Regions from separate parts of the Priestia sp. D51 genome, predicted to be linked through region 2. Evidence: riboswitches for the same ligand, from Rfam matches in the RefSeq annotation. Region 2 holds a riboswitch; the other holds the start of a gene.
The links. A riboswitch is a leader RNA that binds a small molecule or an ion and turns the genes downstream of it on or off. The one in region 2 is predicted to bind ZMP and ZTP.
Positions count from the first base shown of each region.

Region 1 (8,715 bases), on a different contig from region 2:
TACATTAAAAACGAAAATGAAATCCCGCTTTATGAAAGCGCTTTAAAATAAAAAGTTAATGAAGTGATGAGGTGATTTTAATGAAAAGAGAAATTGAACAGGAAATGTCTTACTTACAGGTCACTGCAAAAGAGCAGTTACACGAGTGGGTAGAGCAAATAAAAGAATTTTCGTCAGAAGGAAAAACGGCTGATTATATCCCCGCTCTGAAAGATATGGACTCGTCTCAATTAGGTATTTGTTTGATTGGTGCTGACGGAACGGTTATCCAGTCTGGGGATTATGAAGCGGTATTTACTCTTCAAAGTATTTCTAAAGTCATTAGCTTTATAGCAGCTTGCTTATGCTGCGGCATTCCCTACGTACTAGAGAGAGTAGATGTAGAGCCAACTGGAGATGCATTTAATTCTATTATAAGACTGGAAATGCATAAACCAGGAAAGCCGTTCAATCCTATGATTAATGCCGGTGCTTTAACGGTTTCATCTCTTTTATCTGGAGAGACGGCAAAAGAAAAACTAAGCTATTTGTTTGATGTAATAACAATGCTTACTGGGAAAACACCACTGATTAATGAAACCGTCTTTGAATCAGAATGGCAAACGTCTCATCGAAATCGTGCGCTTGCCTACTATTTAAAAGAAACAAACTACTTACAAGGAGAAGTAGAAGAAGTTCTAGAGGTTTACTTAAAGCAGTGCTCAATTGAAGTAACGACTGAAGATATTGCGCTGATCGGATTAATTCTGTCATTAGACGGATATCATCCAGTGTTTCACAAACAAGTAATTCCAAAAGAAGTAGCTAAATTAACAAAAGCGCTTATGCTTACATGCGGTATGTATAATGCCTCAGGAAAATTTGCGGCATTTGTTGGTATGCCAGCTAAAAGCGGTGTATCAGGAGGAATCATGTCATTGGTGCCACCTAATACGAAAAAGCAGTCTCCATTTCCAGACGGATGCGGTATCGGAATTTACAGTCCAGCTATTGATGAGTACGGGAATAGCGTAAAAGGCGTTACGCTGCTAAAAAAAATCGCAAAAGAATGGGATTTGAGTATTTTTTAGTCTATTTACGTACTATTCATTCGCTTCAATAATATAAACACCAAGAGAAAAAACTTTCATGTTTTGCATTTGTTCTACCAAATTTTTTAATGAGGTGATAGGCGTGCAACAAGCAATCGAAAGTGTAATTAGTGTCATCAATGATTTTTTTTGGTCGAATTTATTAATTATTTTACTTGTATCAATCGGTATTTATTTTACGATCCGCTCTCGTTTTTTGCAGTTTCGCATGTTGAAAGAAATGGTACTTGTTTTGAAAGAAGGACGAGCGGCTAAAGATGGGGGAGTCTCCCCGTTTCAAGCTTTCTGCATAAGCATGGCAGCTCGAGTAGGAACAGGAAATATTACCGGTATAGCGATTGCTATTGCTCTTGGTGGCCCGGGTGCTGTATTTTGGATGTGGATTATTGCCATTATCGGTTCAGTATCAAGTTTTGTAGAAAGTACACTCGCTCAAATCTATAAGGTAAAAGGGTCAAACGGATTTCGAGGAGGACCCGCTTACTATATGGAAAAAGGGTTAAATAAAAGATGGATGGGCGGGCTATTTGCTGTACTCATTACACTGTCATTTGGCCTGGTGTTTAACGCTGTGCAATCTAATACGATTACGCTGGCATTTGAGAACTCTTTCGGAACGAGCCGCTTATTGATTGGGATTATTATGACAGTTATATTTGCGATAATTATTTTTGGCGGGATCAAACGCATCGCTAAGATATCGGAATACATCGTTGTCGTATTAGCCGTTTTATACATTGGAATGGCTCTGTTCATCATCTTTAAAAATATTGATCAAATGCCTGCTGTTCTATCTCTAATTGTGAAAAATGCATTTGGATTTGAACAGGCGCTTGGGGGATCAATTGGTGCAACGTTAATCAACGGAGTAAAGCGCGGACTGTTTTCCAATGAAGCAGGGATGGGAAGTGCTCCCAACGCGGCGGCAACTGCAGTGACGAGTCACCCAGTTAAACAAGGTCTTATCCAAGCATTTGGTGTCTTGACGGACACGCTCGTGATTTGTACAAGCACAGCATTTATCGTTCTCTTATCTCCCGCCTATAAGCAGGGACTAAGCGGCATTGAATTAACGCAAGCTTCTCTTAGTACACATATCGGTTCTTGGGCATCAGGATTTTTAGCTATCATGGTATTTCTATTTGCTTTTAGTACGTTAATTGGCAATTATTATTATGGAGAAACGAATATTGAATTTTTAAATTCAAATAAGATGTGGCTTTGGTCTTATCGTGTAGGCGTTTTAGCGATGGTTATTTTTGGGTCGGTTGCTCAGCTTCAGCTTGTATGGAATCTGGCAGACTTATTTATGGGGATGATGGTAGTGGTGAACTTAATTGCTATTTTTCTATTATCGAAAGTGGCGTTTTCTGCCTTGCATGACTATACTCAGCAGAAAAAGGAAGGGAAAAATCCAGTCTTTTATAAAGATGCATTAGAAAACAATCAGAATATTGAATGTTGGGAAAGAGAATCGACTTCATCCCCTTCTGAAAAAGAGAATATTATCTAAAAAAAGTTCAGCCAGTTGGCTGAACTTTTTTTATGCGTTTTTCTTTAATTCAGTTTGCGTAGTGCCTTTAGAAAATAATGTTTCTTTCACGCCATTTGTTGCTGCTTTGGTTTTTGCAGCAAAGATTGGATTTAAAATAAAAACTACGAGTAGGTTAGATAATAATCCCCAGAACCCTTCATAAAGGCCAAATGAATTTCCTGTGGCATGAACGGTAAACGTTACAACCAGCCCTACTACTAATCCAGCAATCGTACTTTCTTTCGATTGATTTCTCCAAAACAGGCTGATAACAATAGCCGGGAAGATTTGTACCATGCCGGATACCCCTAGTAACTGTAGGGAAACAAGTGCTTGTGGGAATAATAAACCGAATAAAAGTGCCAGTCCAATAACAACAAAAACCATAGAACGAGTAACCATTGTTAATGTTTTACCCTGTACATTTGGATTAATTAAATCTCTAAATATATTATTTGCAAATAAGTTAGACGCTCCGATCGCCATGATAGAACATGGAATTAATGAAGCAAGAGCAATCGTTGCATAAGCTAACCCTTGGCCAATGCCACCATATGAATATTGAATCAAGGTTAATAATGCTAATCTAGGATCCGTTGTATCTTGAGGTAATACTTGATAAGCAATAAACCCTAAGAAGATGACTAGAATTAAAACAATATTGTAAAGAGGTAAGAAGACAGCATTTTTACGAAGCGAATCTGCACTTTTAGCAGTGAAAACACCTGTAGCAGCGTGGGCCCACATGAATAAAGCTAAAGCAGATACGAGTGATGCTGTAATAAACCATGGAATGCCCTTAGGTCCTTGTGTTGGGATCGTTAATAGCTGAGGTGCATCCTTTGCAACATTGTCAATCATGTTGCCCCAGCTTCCAAAATGCATAATTGGCAGAGAAACAACCATAAATAACATAATCGCCCATACCAAAATATCTTTAATAATTGCCGTATAAGTGGGACCTTTAATTCCGCTGAAAAAAGTATAAAGAGCCACAAGAAAGAATGAAAGAATAACGACAGCTTTTACATTAATGTAGCCAGTTCCTGCAACGCGAAGAGTATCTTGAATACCGCTAAGCTGAAGATCAATATATGGAATAAGCATCAATACACCTACTATGGCAATTAAAGAGGAGAGAAATTTACTGCTAAAACGTTCTCTAGCATAATCAGCAAGTGTAGTAAGTTTGTGCTTTTTAGCAACAGTCCAAAGTTTTGGAAGAAAAAAGTATGAAATTAAAAAGGCTAAAACAGAGTAAGGAATGGCAAAAAATGCGATGCTTCCTCCTTGATAAGCTGTACTTGTAAGACCTAGGAATGTATAAGCAGTATATAAATCTGCTCCTACTAAAAGCCAGACGAGCAGGCTTCCAAAACGTCTTCCCCCTACAGCCCACTCTTCAACGGAGCTTCTAGATGATTTGTCACGTCCTGCTATAAAGCCAATGGCGATAACGACAAGAACAATTGCTGATGTGATTAAAAGTGCGGTTAAATTTCCTTGCATTATTCAATGTCCCCCCAAGATTTTTGTAAACGATAAATGATAAATGTACACACAGGCGTTAAGAAGACCCATAAAAATAACCATAAATGCAAAATAGGTAATCCAAAAATAATTGGATGAATGTTATTTACAAAAGGTAAAAAAGCGAATTGAGCAATAAACGGAATGATGAATAAAATAAATATTATGAATTTTCTGTTCAATTTTTACTCCTCCTCTAAAATTTATCTAACAATGTTCACTATGATAGCAAGTCTGACATAGTAAAGCAATAAGTTTTTTGAAAATTTCGTTATAAATTACGAAAATTTTTTTAGAAAAACAAAAAAAGGGTATGAGAAGAAGATATTTGAAATGATTAGGGAAGAAAAAGCAGGGGAGAACCTAAGCGCAGTTGCCTTTGAAACAAAAAAAGAACGGAAAAGAAGAAAGGTAGTTTTCTCGATGAGATAAAGTATATTGCTATTGCATTAAAGAAAAAGAATTTGTATGTTCAAATATAGATTTATGGAAGCTATAAAAACGAGCAAATAAAAAAACTAGACAATAAGTGCTTGTCTAGTTCCACCACTCTGTCAATGGTCCTTTGTCGCCATAAACAGGATCTGTTGTAGGAATAGGTACTTGTGCAATTTCATCAAATACGTGAGGGCGATCCGTTTGTTTTCCTGTTCGTAAGTTGTAATCCATGCCCTCTGGATAAGCTCCAACCACTTTAAAATCAGCAGTTGACTGCAGACGCATATGTCCTGTACCTGCAGGGAGTACGAGTACATCCCCAGCATGCACCACGATATTTTCTCCCATATGTCCACCTAGTTTTAAGCGTGCAGATCCGCTAATTACACCTAGTGCTTCATGAGAATTGCTGTGGTAATGGTGAAAATCATATATGCCGCCTACCCAGCTGTTTTTCCAGTTGTGAGAATTAAAAATGCTCTCTACTTTCTCTTTCTTACTAATAAATACGTGTTCATACAACAAAACTGGAAGACGAGGGTGATTTGGAATGGTTCCGTCGTCATCAAAATAAAGAACTTTTACATTTGCATAATTCATAAGCATCCCTCTAACAATCTTTTTTCGTAATTTTCCCTGTTTTTTGCTTGCGTAAACAGAGAAGTTTGCTCGAAGTACTTCATTCGTTGCGAAGTGCATGATATGTAGGTGTTAACGTTTTCCCAAAAGAAGTCTCCCACTTCAAGCGTAGCTAAGTGGTGGGCAGTTTACTTTAGTATCTTTTCTTCATATTGTATATAAGTAAAGGGGCTAGTGCAAGAATTCTATGGATATATAGATGTTAATTCGTATTTTGTAAATGAATAATATATATTAATATAATTTTTAGAAGATGATATGCTCGTGAAGTAAAAGAATCAAATAATAAGCAAGGTTAGAGTTTTAGTTGTTTTTTGTAATTAGGAAGAGATTTTAAGAAGATTTATTCGGAATTTTACGAATAATTAATTACTTTTGTAAAAGTAATGTAAACATTTTTGTGTATTGAGTAATAGTAATGAATGTTATATACTGATAAAAAATATATTCCTATATGTGACTGGCGCAACATGGATGACCATGGGGGAGCATATAGCGTATAAGCCGCGCGCCTGGGCAAACACTTGAGAAAATTTCGCAAGTGTTTTTTTTATTTTCCTAGGGAAGAGGAGTAGATTTGGATGAGCAATATGCAAAGGAAGATGGGAACATTTGCTTTAACCATGACAGGCATAGGTTCGATTATCGGTTCAGGATGGCTGTTTGGAGCATGGAAAGCAGCTCAAATTGCAGGACCCGCGGCTATTTTTTCATGGGTTATTGGAATGGTAGTTATTTTGACCATTGCCCTATCGTACGCTGAACTGGGCGCGATGTTTCCGCAAGCAGGGGGGATGGTTAAATATCCTCAGTATTCACACGGATCATTTATTGGATTTTTGGCTGCTTGGGCTAACTGGATTTCAATCGCTTCAACGATAACAGTGGAGGCTATTGCATCTGTGCAATATATGAGTACTTGGCCGTGGAAATGGGCTCGCTGGACTCATGAATTAGTAGACAATGGCATTTTAACGTCCAAGGGGTTGGCAGTTGCGTCTCTGTTATTATTCATTTACTTTTTTGTGAACTATTGGACGGTAAATCTCTTTGCTAAAGCAAACTCATTTATTACGATTGTTAAATTAATTATTCCTGGTTTAACGGCAGGGGCTTTATTTTTTGCTGGTTTTCATAGCGGGAACTTTTCAAGTGAGCATGGGGTAGCACCTTACGGATGGGCGAGTGTTTTAACGGCAGTGGCAACATCAGGTATCGTGTTTGCATTTAATGGTTTTCAAAGTCCTGTAAATATGGCAGGAGAAGCAAAGTCACCTAATAAATCGATTCCGGTAGCTGTAATTGGTTCAATTTTTATTGCTGGAATTGTATACATTATATTACAAATTGTTTTTATCGGAGCAGTAAGTCCGTCATCAATTGCGGATGGATGGAATCATTTGAATTTTAATTCTCCTTTTGCTGATTTAGCGATTGCGCTTGGAATTAACTGGCTAACAATCGTGTTATACGCAGATGCATTTGTTTCTCCTTCCGGCACAGGTGCTACATATACGGCAACGACTTCTAGAATGTTATACGGGATGCAGCAAAATGGATATTTGCCAAAGATATTTGGTACTCTTCATCCACTTTACAATGTCCCGCGCCCAGCTATGTGGCTAAATTTAGCAGCCTGCTTTTTGTTTCTCTTTTTATTTAGAGGATGGGGTGTCTTAGCAGAAGTGATCTCAGTAGCGACGCTTATCTCCTATATTATGGGACCTGTAGCGCTTATAACATTAAGAAAAACGGCTTCACACTTTTACCGTCCATTTTATTTAAAAGGGGCATCAGTTATTGCGCCATGCGGCTTCGTTTTTGCTTCTTTGACGCTTTACTGGGCAAGGTGGCCACTTACAGGTGAAGTGATTTTTATTATGGCAATTGGCCTGCCAGTTTATTTTTATTACCAAGCGAAAAATAAATGGGTGGGCTTTAAAAAAGAATTTTTAACCGGGGCTTGGATGCTTATCTATTTAGCGTGCATGATTTTTATTTCCTACATAGGAAGCGAAAAATTCGGAGGCAAAAATATTTTACCTTTCGGATGGGATATGCTAGTGATTGCTTGCGTATCATTAGCCTTTTATTACTGGGGAATTAAAAGTGGCAAATCTAACCGATATATGAAAGAAGCTGAACAAATCAATCAAGAAAATTTTAAATCTAAATAAAAAACACGAGCCGGTGCTCGTGTTTTTATTTAGATAAATGGAGAATTTAGACTTAGTTTTTATCAAAATATTGTAAAAAACATAGATTTTAAGGTTTAAGGATTTACACAGAGGGAACCTTTATTTGGGATAAAGTTCTAAAAAAACAAAATAAAGGGGATTGGGCAGCTGTGAAAAAAATGAATGTTTTGGCTTTGGTTTTTGTACTTATGCTAGTATTAGCGGCTTGTAACAGTTCTAAGGAAACGGGAGGATCCACTTCGGCTAAAAATAAGGCGATTGAAGCATCTATTGACAGCGCTTCTTATATTTTAGTAGATAGTGATGAAGGAGCTACAAGTGAAGAAAAGGGGCTGTTGAAAGTTGATTTAAAAGTGAAAAATGTATCCAAAAACAGTATATCTTTATCGGATTACGACGGTGTGTATTTATATGAAGGAGATGAACAATTATCTCCAAAAACGGGAGTGAACAGTAGGGAACTTGGACTAGAAAGCAGTTCATCTGACAAGATTGGCGCTGGGAAGCAAAAAAAATTAATGTTCGTCTTTGAAGTCAAAAAAGATAAAAAGTACAAAATTGGGCTTCAGCCAAAATCATCTGATTATGATGAAGAAATTGACGAAGTAACATTAACACTGGATACGAAGAAATACGCGAAAAGCTATAATAAGCTACAAGACCCAGAAAAAGCTCTGCAAGCTTACACGGAAGTTCTTTACTTAAACAAAGAAAATGTAGATTATGATAAATATGTAACAGCGGACAAAACAGCTGTCATAGAAGAACAGAAAAAAGCGTTTAATGAGGAATTAAAAGGTGCGTTTTCTAATAGTTTAACCGATAAAGCAAAAAAAGATTTTTTTAACATGTATAAAGATGTTTTGAAAGAAAAAGCAAGCGTAAAGACAAATGTGATTGCCAATGCAAATAATAAAGCTGTAGTAGAAGTGGAGTACACTACTGTTAATTTATCAGACTTATATTCATACGTATCGCAGCTTAAGAGAGCATATACAGATGAAACAAAAGATTACGATACAAAACACTCTGAAGAGTTTGCGGCTTCTAAATTCAAAGATATTGTAAATGAATTAGAAACGAAAGAAGGAAGTCGTCCGCTACGAATTTTTATGGTGAAAGAAGATGGGAAATGGACTGTGAAGTCAAGTGACCTATACAGTGACTCTTTAGGTAAAACGTTTGGATCAAGCTACATTCGATAGACAAAAAAGAGGCTAGGACAAAAATAGTTGAGCCCAAGTAAAAAACGAACCATTCATCAATCTGTTTGATGAGTGGTTCG
Region 1 is NZ_JBLTIR010000003.1:197,693-206,407, forward strand. It holds gene ACNHOZ_RS12965 (glutaminase) at 81-1,070, shown strand; gene ACNHOZ_RS12970 (alanine/glycine:cation symporter family protein) at 1,174-2,604, shown strand; gene ACNHOZ_RS12975 (sodium:solute symporter family protein) at 2,635-4,134, opposite strand; gene ACNHOZ_RS12980 (DUF3311 domain-containing protein) at 4,134-4,337, opposite strand; gene ACNHOZ_RS12985 (cupin domain-containing protein) at 4,693-5,292, opposite strand; ZMP/ZTP riboswitch at 5,679-5,757, shown strand; gene ACNHOZ_RS12990 (APC family permease) at 5,814-7,409, shown strand; gene ACNHOZ_RS12995 (DUF5105 domain-containing protein) at 7,589-8,635, shown strand.
Region 1: linked by a shared signal. The riboswitch ahead of ACNHOZ_RS12990 (APC family permease) and the one ahead of ACNHOZ_RS25440 (phosphoglycerate dehydrogenase) in region 2 are both predicted to bind ZMP and ZTP.

Region 2 (8,715 bases):
GTGCAAGCGGACTAATGGCAATACCAACGGAAAATACGTGCCGCTCATTGGTTAAAGAAGATATTACACGTTATTTGCAAGCTAAATCTAGAGGTGCAGAAGATCGAATTAAGCTTTTTCGACTAGCGTGGGATTTAACTATGAGTCCGTTTGGCACAAGGGAAACACTGTATGAACGTTTTTTCTTTGGGGAGCCTGTACAATTAACCAGTTATCTGTACTTATCTTACGATAAAGAGCGCTATGTGCAGACAGTAACCGATTTTTTGAAAAGTTAACGGAGAAAACAAATCTCCGCTGGATATGATAGTTTGGTTACAAAAACAGCGGAGATGCTTATTGAATAAATTTGAAAAATCTGCAATAATTTTCAGGGAATCATTCTGTGAACACACTAAAGAATACTATAAAGATAGGATGTTACAATGAAGCAATTAATCTATTTTGGTTTAGAACAAGCAAAATCTTGTGTTTTTCCTGTTATTATTTTTCTTACATTGGCCATGACAAAAATAATTGAAGTACCGTTTATTTCTAGATATGACCTTATTTTATTAGTCTGTCTAGGAACTCAAGTTTTAATGGTGATGTTTAAACGAGAAACGCTTGATGAAGTAAAAGTCATTGCAGTATTTCATTTAATTGGACTAGCGTTAGAACTCTACAAAGTTCATATGGGCTCATGGAGCTATCCGGAAAAAGCTTTCACTAAAGTCTGGGGAGTTCCGCTGTACAGCGGATTTATGTATGCTAGTGTAGCCAGCTACATGTGCCAAGTGTGGAGAAGGCTTGAATTAAAGCTTACGAATTGGCCTTCTACGTGGATTGTCAGTATACTAAGTATGGCTATTTACCTTAATTTTTTCACGCATCATTTTATTTACGACTTCCGCTGGTTTTTAAAACTTTTTACTTTACTTATTTTTTATCGAACTTTTGTATATTTTACGGTTAACAAACGTACATATCGCATGCCTTTAGTATTGTCTTTTGTACTGATTGGCTTTTTCATTTGGATCGCTGAAAATATCGCAACATTTTTCGGAGCATGGCAGTATCCAGATCAACAGCAGCAGTGGACAATGGTTCATATAAGTAAAATTAGCTCTTGGCTTCTTCTTGTGATTGTTAGTTTCTTGATTGTTGCTTTACTAAAGCATTTAAAAGAAAATCAAAATCAATTTAAACAAAGTAAGAAATCAGAAGAAACAAACGAAATATATGAAAGATAGAAACATAACTATGTACATGCTGTTAATATAAGGTACAGAATCTTTGGAGGCTTATATGCAAGAATATATCTTTTATCTTCCCTATTTTAAATCAGCGGGAAAGACCGTAGCAGTTACAAATGAAAATGGAGAAAATGTCGGACAACTTAAGAGAGTGCATAAAAACATGTGGACTAAAAGTATTGATTTTTTAACTCGTGATGGACTTCCAGTGTTAGATTCTATTTCTTGGTTTCCTATCTTTTCCTGCGGCTTAAAGGTACATGTACAAGTTCAATGGGAAGGAAGAACGGTGTTTATTGATCACGTGAAAAAACACCGGTGGGTGATAAAAGAAAATGGAAAAATAATAGGGGATTTATTAGGTAAAGGAATAATTAAAAACGAAGGAGCACAAGAAATTAGATGGGGAAATAACGTCTACATGTTAAGCAGTCATGAAGCCGTAGAGGAAGCGTGTATTTTTAATCAAAAAAGAGAAAAAGTCGCGGAGTTTAAATCAGACCTTTTTCATTTTAAACAAGGAAAACACTCAATAAGAGTAACAGAAGAACTGCCCGTACCCATTTTTATCGCTTCTTACTATATAACTACTTTTATTATGCCATACATATAATCAGGCGCAGAATGATTCTGCGCCTGATTTTTATATCATGATTTTACAAATATCATTTGTGAATTCAACGGGATCACTAATAGATAAGCCTTCAATTAAAAGAGCTTGGTTATATAATAAATTTGTATAAAGGTCTAGTTTCTCTTTGTCATTTTCAAATGCATCTTTTAAAGAAGCGAATACATCATGATTTACGTTAATTTCTAAAACTTTTTCTGCTTTTACCTGCTGATTATCAGGCATAGCACTTAAAATTTTCTCCATTTCAATCGTTACTTCACCATCAGCTGATAAGCAAACGGGGTGTGTTTTTAAACGTTTAGACGCGCGCACATCTCCTACTTTTCCCGCCAAAGCTTTTTTCATATAGTCAAATAGCTCTTTATTCTCTTTTTCCTCAGACTCATTGAGCTGTTCTTCTTCTGCTTCAATCCCTAAGTCACTACTTGAAACAGACTTAAATTCTTTTTCTTTGTACGTCATTAACATTTTAATCGCAAATTCATCGATATCTTCTGTAAAATACAGAATTTCGTACCCTTTATCTGCAACTAATTCTGCTTGAGGAAGCTTTTCAATGCGGTCGTACGATTCTCCTGATGCATAATAGATATACTTTTGATCCTCAGGCATGCGTGATACATACTCGTCTAGTGTTACGAGCTTTTTCTCTGTAGAAGAATAGAATAAAAGCAGGTCTTTTAATACATCTTTGTTGCTGCCAAAGTCACTGTAAACGCCGTATTTTAGCTGACGGCCAAATGATTCATAAAACTTCTCGTACTTTTCACGTTCGTTTTTAAGCAAACTTTTTAACTCATTTTTGATTTTCTTGCCGATGTTTTTGGCAATCAGCTGAAGCTGGCGATCTTGCTGTAAGATTTCACGCGAAATATTAAGAGATAAATCTTCAGAATCTACCATACCTTTCACGAAGCTAAAGTAGTCTGGAAGAAGATCTGCGCATTTATTCATAATTAATACGCCGTTTGAATACAGTTCAAGTCCTTTTTCAAATTCTTTTGAGTAGTAATCAAACGGACTATTTTCTGGAATAAATAAAATAGCATTGTAGCGAATCGTTCCATCCACATTAATGTGAAGGTGAGTGAGCGGTTTATCAAACCCGTAGCGCTTTTCTGAATAAAATTGCTCATAGTCTTCTGAAGTCAATTCATTTTTATTTTTCTTCCAGATCGGTACCATAATGTTGATAACTTGCTCTTCTGTATAATCTTCTAGCTCGTTATCAGAACCTTCTTTAGGACGTTTTTCCGTTATGTCCATTTTAATTGGGTAGCGGATAAAGTCTGAATACTTTTTAATGATCTCTTTTAAACGATACTCTTCTAGATACTCATCATATGTTTCATCTTCTGTATTTTCTTTGATTTTTAAAATGATTTGAGTTCCAACCGTTTCTTTTTCGCAAGGTTCGATTGTATAACCATCAGCACCAGTAGATTCCCATTTATAGGCTTCATTGCTGCCTAACGCTTTACTAATCACCGTTACGACATCTGCCACCATAAACGCTGCGTAAAACCCAACGCCGAATTGGCCAATAATCGTGTGTCCGTCCTTTGTTTCATTTTCATTTTTAAACGCAAGGGAACCGCTTCGCGCAATTGTGCCCAAGCTGCTTTCAAGCTCTTCTTGCGTCATACCAATCCCAGTATCTGTAATGGTTAAGGTACGGTTAGTTTTATCTGGTGTTACTTTTATGTAATAGCTTTCTTTGTTAAAACGCAAGGAGTCGTCTGTTAAGGCTTTGTAATAAATTTTATCGATTGCATCGCTTGAATTTGATAGAAGTTCTCTCAAAAATACTTCTTTTTGAGAATAGATGGAATTAATCATCATCTCTAATAATCGCTTTGATTCGGCTTTGAATTCTTTTTTTGACATAAGAAGTTCTCCTTTCCAAATAGGGCTTATAAAATAATTAGCACTTGAGTGGATAGAGTGCTAATCACTCTTTTTATTTAACATGTATTAGGATATTTGTCAATATATTAGGAGATTCACTAAAGAGATTAAAAATTTGACTGAAAAAAGCAAACTTTTAAAAAAAGGTTGAACGTTCTGAAAGAGTTTGCTAGAATATACTTAATTTCAAAGACTATATGTGACTGGCGAAACGCGGATAACCGTGAGGAAGCATATAGTGACGTAGCCGTTCGCCTGGGCAGAGGTAAGGGATTAATACATATCTCTTACCTCTTTCTGTTTAGGGGGAGAGGATATAGAAGTTATCAGACATGTAGGCTAAAAAACCAGACTTTTAAAAAAATTAAAAATGAAGTTCCTTTATCCAAAGGTAAAAACATGTAAAACTACGATGATAATCAGAGGAGAGTACAAAATGAGCACATTAACATTAGAAAAAGTACAAACAATCAAAACATTAAACAACATTGCACAAAAAGGTCTAAATGTTTTTAATCAAGAAGGTTATCAAATTGACAACGACAGCGAAAATCCAGATGCGATTGTCGTGCGTAGCTTTAACATGCACAGCATGGCATTTGACCAAAATTTAAAAGCTATTGCACGAGCTGGAGCAGGGGTTAATAATATACCGGTGGACGCTTGCACAGAGCAAGGTATCGTTGTATTTAATACGCCAGGAGCTAATGCAAACGCAGTAAAAGAAATGGTTTTAACTACAATTATGGCTTCTTCTCGTAACTTATTTGCTGGAGTTGAATGGACAAAAGGATTAGACGGCCAAGGTGATCAAATTCCTAAGTTAGTTGAAGCAGGTAAAAAACAGTTTGTTGGAAAAGAAATCAAAGGTAAAACATTAGGCGTTATTGGTTTAGGTGCAATTGGTGCTCTTGTAGCAAACGACGCGCTTGATTTAGATATGGACGTAATTGGTTTTGATCCATTCATTTCTGTTAATACAGCTTGGAATTTGTCTCGCAACGTACAGCGTGCAATGTCTCTAGAAGAACTATTTGCAGCATCTGACTATATTACGGTTCACGTTCCATTAACGGACGACACAAAAGGTGTTTTCAATAAAGAAACGTTTAGCATCATGAAACCTGATGTTCATATTTTGAACTTCTCACGCGGTGAGCTTGTAAACGAAGAAGATATGAAAGCTGCTCTTGAAAGTGGAAAAGTTGGTCGATATATTACAGATTTCCCAAATCAAAATGTCTTGAACATGAAAAATGTTGTGCCAATTCCTCATTTAGGGGCATCAACTCAAGAATCAGAAGAAAACTGTGCGGTAATGGCAGCACGTCAAGTGAAAAATTTCTTAGAAACAGGAAACGTTAAAAATTCAGTGAACTTCCCGAATGCATCTCTACCTTACACTGGGAAAAAACGCGTAGCTGCTTTCCATCACAACGTGCCGAATATGGTAGGACAGCTTACGCAAGTATTCTCAAACTACAATTTAAACATCGCAGATATGGTGAACAGAAGCCGCGGTGAATATGCGTATACAATGATCGATATTGACAATCAAGTAAGTGACGAGATTGTGCCTGAGCTAGAAGAAAAAATTGGTCAAATTGAAGGGATTATTACAAGTCGTATTATCTAATTTGGTTATCATCATATTTTAGTGTTTCAGCCCTAACTTTTCTAAGTTAGGGCTGTTTTTACATGGTATTTATCCTCATATCATTTCCTTCAGTCCCATAGCATATAGAAATACCTTTAAAGAGGTGAACGTTTTGTCAGAAGAAATGATAGGGATTTTGATAGGGTCACTCATCGCGCTGGCAGGAACATTCATTACGTCTGTCGTAGCTATAGCGATGTCGAAAGAGCAATACAAGCAAGAGCTTCGCAAAGCATTTATCCAAAAGAAAGTTGATGCCTATACCCATGTGTGTCAGGTTATTTTAGCTATAAAAAATGATTTACTGACAATAACCGTTTCTTCAGCCGGCTTAAACTGGACGGCCCAATCTATTAACAAACTAGCAGATGTATGTATTACGGAAGGACTGTGGATCGATGAAGAAGACAGCAAAAAGCTGGAGGTTCTGCAAAAGCAGCTTTCAAAGTTTGTATTGGATGAAATAGAACTGTCTAGACATGATATCCTCACAACCTGTTATGAAATTATTGAGTATTGTGAAAAAAAGGTAAGGATTCTTCATTTTATGACTAAAAAAGAATAGGTGATTACTACTTTAAGAAGGGGTAGTAGACGGATTAAAAAAGAATCGGAATATAAGGTCAAAAAACAATCCGTTTATACGCCAGCAGTCGACGAGGGCATTAGTAAGGAAAGGGCCAAGGGGAAATTTTTTGTAAAAACGATAGAAAAAGATAGGCTCAGTACCGGGTCTATCTTTTTGCGTTTATATAGAGATTAAATATATTTATATATGCATGTGTCCAAGCATTTACAGAAAAAACTCCTAAAATATAGTCCAGAAAGGAGACGATTGTATGTCAAATTACGAGTCGAGCAAACCGTATATTAAATCCGTTAATATACCTAATCCTTTATATCAATCGTTAAAAGGAGACTATTTTGTTGGACAAACTGAGCCTATTCGTTTTGATGGAAATAGAAACGCTTCGGGCGGATTAGTGAACCCTTCCGGCTCCGGAGTAGATTTATTTGTGAATGCTTTTACTATCACTAACTATTCAAACGAACCTTTTACTGCTGAAATTTGGTTTAATTCTATCCCCCCTGGAAAAGGAACAACTTCAGATAATGTGAGTCCAGCAAATACTACAATACGTTCAAAGCCAAAAGAAAAAATTAAATTTGCAGAAATGGTAAAAGGCGTTCCTGCTAAAGGGGTAAACGTATTTAACCGTGTTGTTCCGCCGAAAAGTACATTAGTAAGTGATGAAGACGGCAAATTTATCTTTCCAAACAACGGTTCATACGTTATTTTCTTAGTTTCTCCAGGAAATAAAGAAATTGAAGCTGAAATTGCATATGGATGGTTCGAGAAAAAACGTAAGAAGGACTGTTAACTGAATAGGTCTTAGCGATTGTATGAGAAGTGTATGAGCTATTTCATATTTAATACAGTTCTTAACAAACGGTAAGTGTTTATGAAAAGAACTTTGCAGTAGCATCCAAAGTTCTTTTTTATAGCTTGCGTTTTTTCGTTTGATTGTAGATATAACTAAAGAAAAACAAGCAAACGTATAATTCCGATTACGCAAGCGATTTGAACGGCATTTAAAGAAGTTGAGGACTCAAGAAGCAAAGCGATAATACATAAGTAGAATGAAGTAACTTTTTTGTCCAGGATATAAGCATGCTTAACATCTCACGTTCATGTCTACATTCACATTATCTTAAGTTTCAATTCATACTGGCTTCATATAAATGAATCATACTGAATGTATTAATGAAAGATACGAGGTGAAACAATGTTAAACAAGCTTTTTAGACTATTTACACAAGAAACCGAGATATCTAAAGATAAAGAAGGAGATCTCCAAGAAGAGAACGATTTTAACGAAGTTTGTGATGATCATTTCATTATAGATGAGTATTAGAAACCTTATAAAACGCTGCAAAATTTCAAGGATTGATTGAGTATATCTGTACAACCAGTAATCGTACAAGGATCGTAAAGGTATACTTTTATGGCCGATTAATATTGATAAATTGCTTTTTACATGAAACAATGCGAAAAAGATGGGCACCCTAAAAGCAAAAGGAGGGGATAAAATGGGCAAAGAACCAAACGATGAAACAAGTGAAGGGCTGAATCAGCTTTTTGAAATCATCAATGCAAAAGGCGATGAGGGCGAACTTAGAGAAATTGTAAGCAGGAGCAGTGAAAAGAATAATTATAAAAATCATGAGGATCAATCGTAAAAAGAAAATAAAAAACCTCTTCATGAAAATCATGAAGAGGTCAGATGAAATAGTATTACACCCATTCCATCCGGCAGAGTTTTAAAGTGTTTTAAACTCTTGATGCGACTGGTTTTATGGAACTGATGGGATTCGAACCCACGACCCCTTGTCTGCCAGACAAGTATTCTCCCACTGAACTACAGTCCCGCTTATGTAGAGTCTTTATTGCCTGTTGACTCTACTATATTTTAATACGTATGACGCACGTTCGCAATAGTTATTTTCAGTGTTTTCTAATTTCTTCATATGAATATTAACTTCTAAAAAAATCATTTACTTCTTGTTTGTACGTATTAAAAAAACTTGGAATTTGGCTTGGTTCCAATCCTTTTTCAGCGTATTTGCTGATGGACTCGTAGTACCATTTCTGTTTTTCGAATCCTCTTTTAAAACTATTCCAAATTGTATCTCCTTGCTGATCGTAGCTTTCTTTTAAAGACCGTAAATTGTCTAATTTATCTGCTACAATTAAAGATTTCACTTCAAGAGAACCAGTTTTCACAATTTGAATTGTATGCTGTTTACGTTCTTCCCAGCTTTTGGATTTGTCTTCTGTATGAGCTTCAACAATCTCCGCTACCTCTAAGCCAAATCTTTGTACAATTTCTTCGAGTGTTAAACTTGTATCTTCTACAGCATCATGCAGATAAGCTGCTGCAATTACTTCTTCACTAAAACCTGCTTTTTCTAAAATATTACCTACGTTAATAGGATGAACGATATAAGGTTTATCAGACAGCTTACGCATTTGGCCGGTATGAGCATGTTCTGCATACCTACGTGCTTCTTTTATTAAAGACATCATATTCCTCCATTTTTTATACAGTATATCTTCATATTATTAGTATAAACGAATATAGCTCTTCTAACGTTATGAAATTGCACAAATTCATTTCTTATAATAAGGTAAGGCTACCAAAAGCCCTTCTTATTGTACGGTTTTTTATAAAGCCTAATATCTATTTAATAGGCCTGTATCAGTTGCCATTTCCTTTTTT
Region 2 is NZ_JBLTIR010000010.1:94,203-102,917, reverse strand. It holds gene hpaB (4-hydroxyphenylacetate 3-monooxygenase, oxygenase component) at 1-278, shown strand, start outside; gene ACNHOZ_RS25455 (DUF817 domain-containing protein) at 426-1,232, shown strand; gene ACNHOZ_RS25450 (tubby C-terminal domain-like protein) at 1,288-1,848, shown strand; gene htpG (molecular chaperone HtpG) at 1,879-3,756, opposite strand; ZMP/ZTP riboswitch at 3,967-4,045, shown strand; gene ACNHOZ_RS25440 (phosphoglycerate dehydrogenase) at 4,214-5,413, shown strand; gene ACNHOZ_RS25435 (hypothetical protein) at 5,547-5,999, shown strand; gene ACNHOZ_RS25430 (DUF6143 family protein) at 6,274-6,816, shown strand; gene ACNHOZ_RS25425 (hypothetical protein) at 7,526-7,675, shown strand; tRNA gene ACNHOZ_RS25420 (tRNA-Ala) at 7,793-7,864, opposite strand; gene ACNHOZ_RS25415 (HD domain-containing protein) at 7,971-8,519, opposite strand.